Regions from separate parts of the Micromonospora sp. LZ37 genome, predicted to be linked through region 2. Evidence: riboswitches for the same ligand, from Rfam matches in the RefSeq annotation. Region 2 holds a riboswitch; the other holds the start of a gene.
What was found. Region 2 has a riboswitch for cobalamin ahead of bluB (5,6-dimethylbenzimidazole synthase). Riboswitches for the same ligand answer to the same signal wherever they lie in the genome.

Region 1 (3,759 bases), on a different contig from region 2:
TCGCGATCGGGTTCTCCCCGAAACCGCGCGGCGGCTGGATCAGCAGCACCACGTTGCCGAAGCGCAGCCCGGCGAGGACGACGTCCCCGCCGTCGGTGTAGAGCTGGCCGGGCGGCTCCCCCCAGTGCGCCAGCATCCGGTCCCGCAGCGGCGTCGGCACCCGGGCGAACCAGCGTCGGTAGGTCCGGCCGGGCAGGCGCGCCTCGGCGGCGGCGAGCTGTTCGGGGGTGAGCCACTCGACGTCGTGCCCGCCGGCGGCGATCAGCGCGTGGATCAGCGCGTCGCCGTCGGTGGGCACCGGGTCGTCGCCCAGGTCCCATCCGGCGTCGGCGAGGGCGGCGAGCAGGCGCACCGCCGAGGCGGGGGTGTCCAGGCCGACCGCGTTGCCGACCCGGGAGTGCTTCGTCGGGTAGGAGCTGAGCACCACCGCGAGCCGCTTCTCGGCGTTCGGCACGTGCCGCAGCCGGGCCTGCCGGACGGCGATGCCGGCCACCCGGGCGGCCCGCTCCGGGTCGGCGACGTAGCCGGAGAGCCCGTCGGCGTCGATCCGCTTGAACGAGAACGGCACGGTGACGATCCGGCCGTCGAACTCGGGGATGGCCACCTGCATCGCGGCGTCCAACGGGGAGAGGCCGGCGTCGCTGCCCGCCCACTGCTCCCGGGTGCTGGTCAGGCAGAGCGCCTGGATGACGGGCACGTCCAGGGCGGCCAGCGCGCCGACGTCCCAGGCGTCGGCGTCGCCCCCGCCGGAGGCGACGGCGGCGACGGCGCCACCGGCGGCGAGGACGGTCACCACCAGGGCGTCGCAGCGGGCGAAGAGGTCGAGCGGCCCGTCACCGGGGGCGAGCCCGCGCAGCGAGCCGCAGAAGATGGGCAGCGGGTCGCCGCCGGCGGCGGTCACCGCCTCGGCGAGGGTGTCGACGAAGCCGGTGTTCCCGGCCAGCGCGTGCGCCCGGTAGAAGACGATCCCGACGGTGGGGCGGCCGGTCCGCGTCGGGTGGTCGCCGTGGATCCCGTACGCCGGGGTGGGGGCGGGCGGCGCGAAGCCCTCGCCGGTGAGCAGCACCGTGTCGGAGAGGAACCGGGCCAGCTCGGCGAGGTTCTCCGGGCCCCCCTCGACCAGGTAGCGCAGCGCCTCGGTGACCACCCCGGAGGCCACCGTGGAGGCCGCCATCAGCTCCGCGTCGGGCACCGCCTCGCCGCCCAGCACGACCGTGGGCACGCCGGAGGCGAGCACCGCGGCGAGGCCGTCGGGCCACGCCTGGCGGCCTCCGAGCAGGCGTACGACGGCGAGGTCGACGCCGTCGAGCAGCGCCGGCACGGCGTCCACGCCGACCCGGGCGGGGTTGGCCAGCCGGTAGTCGGCGGCGCTGGCGCGGGCGGCGAGGAGGTCGGTGTCGGCGGTGGAGAGCAACAGGATGCGCACGAAAGGCTCCGGAGAGTGACACCCGGGTCGCCGCGAGGGCGGCCGGGCGATGCGGGGTGGGCGCGGTTCAGCGGGTACGACGAGTCGCCGACCGGGTCACCGGCGGGCTGCCGGCGGGCGCGGGCGGCGCGGCGCGGGACTCAGCGGTGAACGGCGAGGCGGGCAGCGCGGCGGCCGGAGGAGGCGGCGCGGCGGCCGGCTCCGGGCGCGGCGGCGCTACCGGGCACCGGCACGGCGGTGCGGCCGGTGGTCGGTGCGGCGGGGTGACCGACCATGGGCGCGCTGCCCTGCTCGGTGGGGATGCGACGGATCTCGTCGACGGTGGAGACGCTGCGCGTCATCGGGTCCTCCTCGGGTGTCCACGCCCTGGGGTAGCTCCGACGGCCGAAGTATCCTGGCTCCCAGATCGACGCTCACCCCCGGCCTTCCAACCGCAGACACACGGCCGTGACTCACGAGGGGGGATCGCTCCCCGGTGACAGTGGCGGGACCGCGCCGGAATCGCACCGGCTTCCTTCACTGCCGTCAGGCCGCGAATGCTGCCACACCCCTCGGCGCGCGGTCAACGCCGGCCCCGGCCCCGCCCAGGGCCGGCATCGATCGGGCGCCACCGATCGCTGACGGCCGTTCGACCAGTTCGGACAATGTCCGTACTCGATGCGCACCCCCCTTTGCTCTGCTGCCGCCGAGGCGACACCGGGAGCGCTCCACCGTTGCCTCCGGGGCGGCAGAGCAAAGGGGCCGACGGAGGCGTCCGGGGGCCGACGCCGCAGGTGGGGCAGCCGTTGGGCGGGTCGAGCGCCTACGATCGGCCGACGAGGAGCCAACGTCGACCGACGATCGGTAGGAATCGGGGGCACCACCGAGATGACCTTCCACCAGCTCGCCGGCCGGGTCTGGATCTTCCCGGGTGACCCGGAGCCCGACAACGTGCAGCCGGCCGTGGCGTTGATCACCGACGAGCGGGGCAGCGTGCTGGTCGACGCGGGCCACAGCCCGGGGCACGCCCGGGAGATCCGGGCCGCCCTCACGATGTCCGGGCTGCCCGAACCGCGCTGGCTGGTCTACACCCACCACCACTGGGACCACGTCTGGGGCGCCTGCGCCTGGCCGGGAGTGGAGATCGTCGGGCACGTCGCCGGGGAGCGGCTGCTGCGGGACGAGGCGGCCCGCCCGTGGAGCCACCGCTACCTGCGCGAGCAGGTCCGCGCGAACCCGCGGCTCGGACCCAGCTTCCGGGCCCGCGCTCTGGCGATGGACTCCTGGGACGACTTCACAGTGCTGCCGCCGACCCGGACCTTCACCGACGAACTGACGCTGCCCACCGGTGTCCGACTGCGGCACGTGGGCGGCGGGCACGCCCCCGACTCCACCGTGGTGCTGGTGCCAGACTCGGCGGTGATGCTGCTCGGCGACTGCTTCTACCCGCCACCGGCGCACCTGCGCGGGCCCGGCGACGGCCCCGACCTGGCGCTGGTCCGCCGGCTGCTCGACCCCGACCACCACTGGTACGTCGCGAGCCACACCGACCCGATGACCCTCGACGAGGCCCGCGCCGCAGTCGAAGCCTGAGCCCAGGTCGGGGTCGGGCCAGTCAGCGCAGCCGGCGTTCCGGGTGGGCCCGGTTCCACTCCCGCATCCGCTGCGGATAGCCGGTCTTCATGGCCTCGTAGAGCGGCACCGCGTGCCGGCGCGCCAGCTTCCCGGCCACCTGCGGCGAGCCGGTCCGGCGGCGGATCCACTCCCCGTCGTGGGCGATCGCCACCACGGTGGTGTCGGTGGCGGTGGTCTCCGGTTCGAGATAGAACTCGACGCCCTGCCTGCTGGTCACGAAGTGCTCCAGCGCGGCCAGGTCGTCGCGGGTCGCCTCCCGGTCGAGTTTGGTCGGGGTCGGGTCGGCGGTCCGGGACCGCCGGCTGAGCCAGCCCATCTGCGCACTCCCTCTCCTCCACGTGACCTCCAGTGCACCACCGGTTCCTGGCAACGGACTGCGAGGAGGGTGAGCGCCACCTGACCGGGTCAGCCGAGCGCGGCCAACTCCCCGGCGGTGAGCCGCAGCCCGCCGGCCGCCACGTTCTGGGCCACGTGCTCCGGGTCGCCGGTGCCGGGGATGGCCAGCACGTGCGGCCCCTGGTGCAGCGTCCAGGCGAGGCGTACCTGGTGCGGGGTGGCGCCGTGCGCGCGGGCGACGGCGTGCACGGCCGCCGGGTGGTCCGTCGCCGCGCCCGCCTCCCGCCGCGCGCCGGCGAGGGCGAAGAAGGGCACGTACGCGATGCCGCGCGCCCCGCACTCGCGCAGCAGGGCGTCCTGGTCGCCCCGGTTGTCCAGGGCGT
Region 2 (3,759 bases):
CAGAGCGCCAGCTCCAGGCCGCCGGCCACGGCGTACCCGGAGATCGCGGCGATGACCGGCTTGGAGAGCGCCATCCGGGTGGGGCCCATCGGGCCGTCGCCGTCCGGTTCGACGCGGTTGCCGCTGGCGGTGCCGATCGCCTTGAGGTCGGCGCCGGAGCAGAACGTCCCGCCGGCGCCCCAGAGCACGGCGACCGCGGCGTCCGGGTCCGCGTCGAAGGCGCGGAACGCGTCGGCGAGGGCCCGCGCGGTCGGCCCGTCGACGGCGTTGCGAGACGCCGCCCGGTCGAGGATGACCGTGGTCACCGGTCCGTCGTGCGCGACGTGTACGGCCATCGGGACAGCATGCCCTCCGGCGGCGCCGGCACGCCAGGGGCGGCCGGCGCCGTCCGGGTCACCGGCCGCAGGCGGTGTCCAGTGCCTTGAGGGTCGGGTCCAGGTCCGGCGCCTCCACCTTGGTGGCGTCCGGGCCGGTCAGTCGCTTCTCGATCGCGCCGGCCAGGTTCTCCACCGCCCCGCGCACCTGCGGGTCGGCGGCCCGGGCGGCCTCCTTGCGCAGCCCCTCCGCCAGCTCGGTGTAGTGGGCGCGGACCTTGGCGCCGGCCTCCTTGGCGCTGACCGGCTTGTCGATGGCCGCGATGGCGTCGTCCGCCATCCCGACGAAGTGCTCCTTGGACACCGCGAGCGCGGCGTCGCAGACCTGCTTGCTGTTCGCGGCGACGTCGACCGTGGGGCTGGGCGCGGTGCTCGCCGACGACGCGGCGGCAGCGGGCTTCTTCTCCTCCGTCGGCTGGCAGCCGGCCACGACGCCGGCGGCGACGACCAGCGTCAGGACGGTACGGACGACGCGGGCACGGTTGTTCATGGTGGTTCCCCCGTGTTGGTGTGCGACCCCGGCGGTCGGATCGGCCTCGGGGTCCCGCCACTGTAGGGGGTGGTAGCCCCGGTGCGCATGCCCGTTCCGCCGTGCCGGGCCGCTAGCATCGCCGATGGCAATGATCATGCGAGGTGCCCCGCGGGCGCGGGGAGAATCGGGAAGCCGGTGCGAATCCGGCACGGGCCCGCCGCGGTGACCGGGGAGCCACCGTCCACGCGCGAGCAGCGCAGCCACTGGCCGTACGGCTGGGAAGGCGGACGGTCAGGCGTCGATCCGGGAGTCCGAAGACCGGCCTCGCGTCGACCGCCCACCCCGCCGGGAGTGGGCCGAGCGCAGCGGGAGCCTGCCATGGACCTGTACACCGCAATCCACCGTCGCCGGGACGTCCGGGCCCAGTTCACCGGGGAACCGGTGCCGGACGAGACCCTGCACCGCGTCCTCGACGCCGCGCACGCCGCGCCCAGCGTCGGCTACTCCCAGCCGTGGGACTTCATCCTGGTCCGGGACGCGGGGCTCCGCCGCCGCTTCCACGCGCACGTGCGGGACGAGCGGGACGTCTTCGCCGCCACCCTCTCCGGCGAGGCCGCCGACCGGTTCGCCCGCATCAAGATCGACGGGGTGCTGGAGTCGACCCTGTCGATCGTGGTGACCTACGACCCGACCCGGGGCGGCCCGGCCGTGCTCGGTCGGCACGCCATCGCCGACGCCGGCCTCTACTCGGTCTGCCTGGCCATCCAGAACCTCTGGCTCGCGGCCACCGCCGAAGGGCTCGGCGTCGGCTGGGTCTCCTTCTACCGGGAGCCGTTCCTGGCCGGGCTGCTCGGCATTCCCCCGGGCATCCGGCCGGTGGCCTGGCTCTGCGTCGGCCCGGTGACGCACCTGGAGGAGGTGCCGGACCTGGCCCGGCACGGCTGGCGGCAGAAGCGCCCCCTGGCCGAGGCCCTGCACACCGACCGGTGGTCGGGCGGTCGCTGACCCACGCTGCCGGGGCCGCGCCGTCGGCCCCGGGTCGGGGCGTCGGCGAAATGGTTCGCGCCGGCTACAACCTGGACGGCGGCCGACCCCGTCAGTGGGGTGGAATCGTTTACGGACGGGGTGGGTGGATGCGGGCTGACCTGGAACAGGAGTACGTCGAGTACGTCACGTCGCGGCTGCCGGCGCTGCGCCGCATCGCCTGTCAGCTGACCGGGGACGCGCACCGTGGCGACGACCTGGTCCAGACGGCCGTCACCCGGCTCTACGTCGGCTGGCGGCGGGCCCGCGAGGCGGACAACGTCGACGCGTACGTCCGCACCGTGCTGGTCCGGGTCTTCCTCGACGAGAAGCGCCGGCTCTGGTCCCGGGTCCGCCTGGTCGGCACGCCACCCGAGCCGGCGCCCGCCCCGACCGCCGACGCGGTGGAGGACCGGGAGCTGCTGCACGCCGCGCTCGCCCAGGTGCCGCCCCGGCAGCGGGCCGTGCTGGTCCTGCGCTTCCTGCACGACCGGCCGGTGGACGAGGTGGCCGCCACCCTCGGCTGCACCGCCGGCACGGTCAAGAGCCAGACCTCGCACGGCCTGGCGAGCCTGCGCCGGCTGCTCGGCACGGCCACCTACGCGACCACCGGAGAGGGGAAGTGATGGAGGAGAAGCTGCTGGCACCGCTGCGGGACGTGCCGCTCCCGCCGACCGCCGTGGACCTGCACCGGGCCGTACGCGACGGGCGCCGGCAGGTGCGACGGCGGCGGATCGCCGTCGCGGCCGCCGCCGGGCTGGCCGTGGTCGCCGTCCTGGCCGCCGCCCCCGCGCTCCTCGGCGGGACCGGCCGGCCGGAACCCGTCGGGCCCGCCGTCACGCCGCCGTCCACCCCGTCCGCCGTGCCCATGCCGGCCCGCGCCCCGGCCGCCTTCACCCCTTCCCGGCAGTACGCCGAGTTCGGCTGGCTCCCCGCCGGCCTGACCGAACGGACCGTCCGGACCGGCACCGACCAGCTCGCGCTGCTCGCCTCAGCGCCCCAGACGTCACCCCGGCCGGCCCGGGCTGCGGCTACGGCCGAACTGCGGATCGTTTCAGCCGGCCGGGACATCACTCTCGGCGCCGACCAGCAGATCGCGGTGGCCGCCGGCCGGGCGGGCACCGCCGGGCTGACGCAGGCCGAGCCGGTCAACGGCCGGACCGCCCGGTGGAACGCCAACGCCACCGTCGAGCCCCGGTCCGCCGCGCTGCGCTGGGAGTACGCCCCGGGAGCCTGGGCCGAGGTGATTGTGCGGCACCTGCCGGAGAGCGCCGGCGACCCGCACGCCGCCGCCCGGCGGATCGCCCTCGACGTCCGCTACGCCGTGGACCGGCCGATCCGGCTGCCGGTGCGGTTCGACGCGCCGCCCGCCGGCCTGAAGCCGATGGCGTATGTGGTCAGCGTGCGGTCGAGCGGGAGTTGGAACGTCGAGCTGTCCTACGGCGCCGGCAGGCGGACGAAGTACGGGGACTGGCCGCTCGCCGTGCTGATCCTGCCCCGCAAGTCGACGACCGGCGACAAAGGGGTGATCGGTGACCCCACCTCCCGGATCGACGGCCACCCCGCCCGCCGGAGCTCCTCTCTGGACGGCGGCGCGAGCCTCCAGGTCTACGGGGTCCAGGGCCTCTACGTCGAGATGAGCGCGCACGACAAGGCGACCCTGCGCCGGCTCGGCGGCAACCTGGACGGCTTGTTCCGCAGCGCCACGTTCCAGCCCAGGGTGGCGGACTGGCGCTGAGTGGACCGGGCGGCGGAATTCGTACCCGCCGCCCGGTTTGCGACCGGAGCTGCCGGGAAGTCGGGGAAGGTGCGAGCGCTGATGAACAAGATCGAGCAGAACGCCGCGCTGGACCCGGCCGGTGACCGGCTCCAGCGGGCCGTCCAGTCGAC

Region 1: it holds a riboswitch for cobalamin, as region 2 does, so the genes downstream of both, AC5L3Z_RS16085 (hypothetical protein) here and bluB (5,6-dimethylbenzimidazole synthase) in region 2, are expected to answer to the same signal.

The regions. Positions count from the first base shown of each region.
Region 1 covers NZ_JCADBL010000007.1:47,148-50,906, reverse strand. Annotated here, with positions in the region: gene cobN (cobaltochelatase subunit CobN) at 1-1,426, opposite strand, end outside; gene AC5L3Z_RS16085 (hypothetical protein) at 1,567-1,767, opposite strand; cobalamin riboswitch at 1,814-1,943, opposite strand; gene AC5L3Z_RS16080 (MBL fold metallo-hydrolase) at 2,294-2,998, shown strand; gene AC5L3Z_RS16075 (hypothetical protein) at 3,021-3,356, opposite strand; gene AC5L3Z_RS16070 (aldo/keto reductase) at 3,446-3,759, opposite strand, start outside.
Region 2 covers NZ_JCADBL010000004.1:105,673-109,431, reverse strand. Annotated here, with positions in the region: gene AC5L3Z_RS10610 (crotonase/enoyl-CoA hydratase family protein) at 1-335, opposite strand, end outside; gene AC5L3Z_RS10605 (hypothetical protein) at 394-864, opposite strand; cobalamin riboswitch at 989-1,187, shown strand; gene bluB (5,6-dimethylbenzimidazole synthase) at 1,225-1,851, shown strand; gene AC5L3Z_RS10595 (SigE family RNA polymerase sigma factor) at 1,980-2,495, shown strand; gene AC5L3Z_RS10590 (hypothetical protein) at 2,495-3,607, shown strand; gene AC5L3Z_RS10585 (Rieske (2Fe-2S) protein) at 3,689-3,759, shown strand, end outside.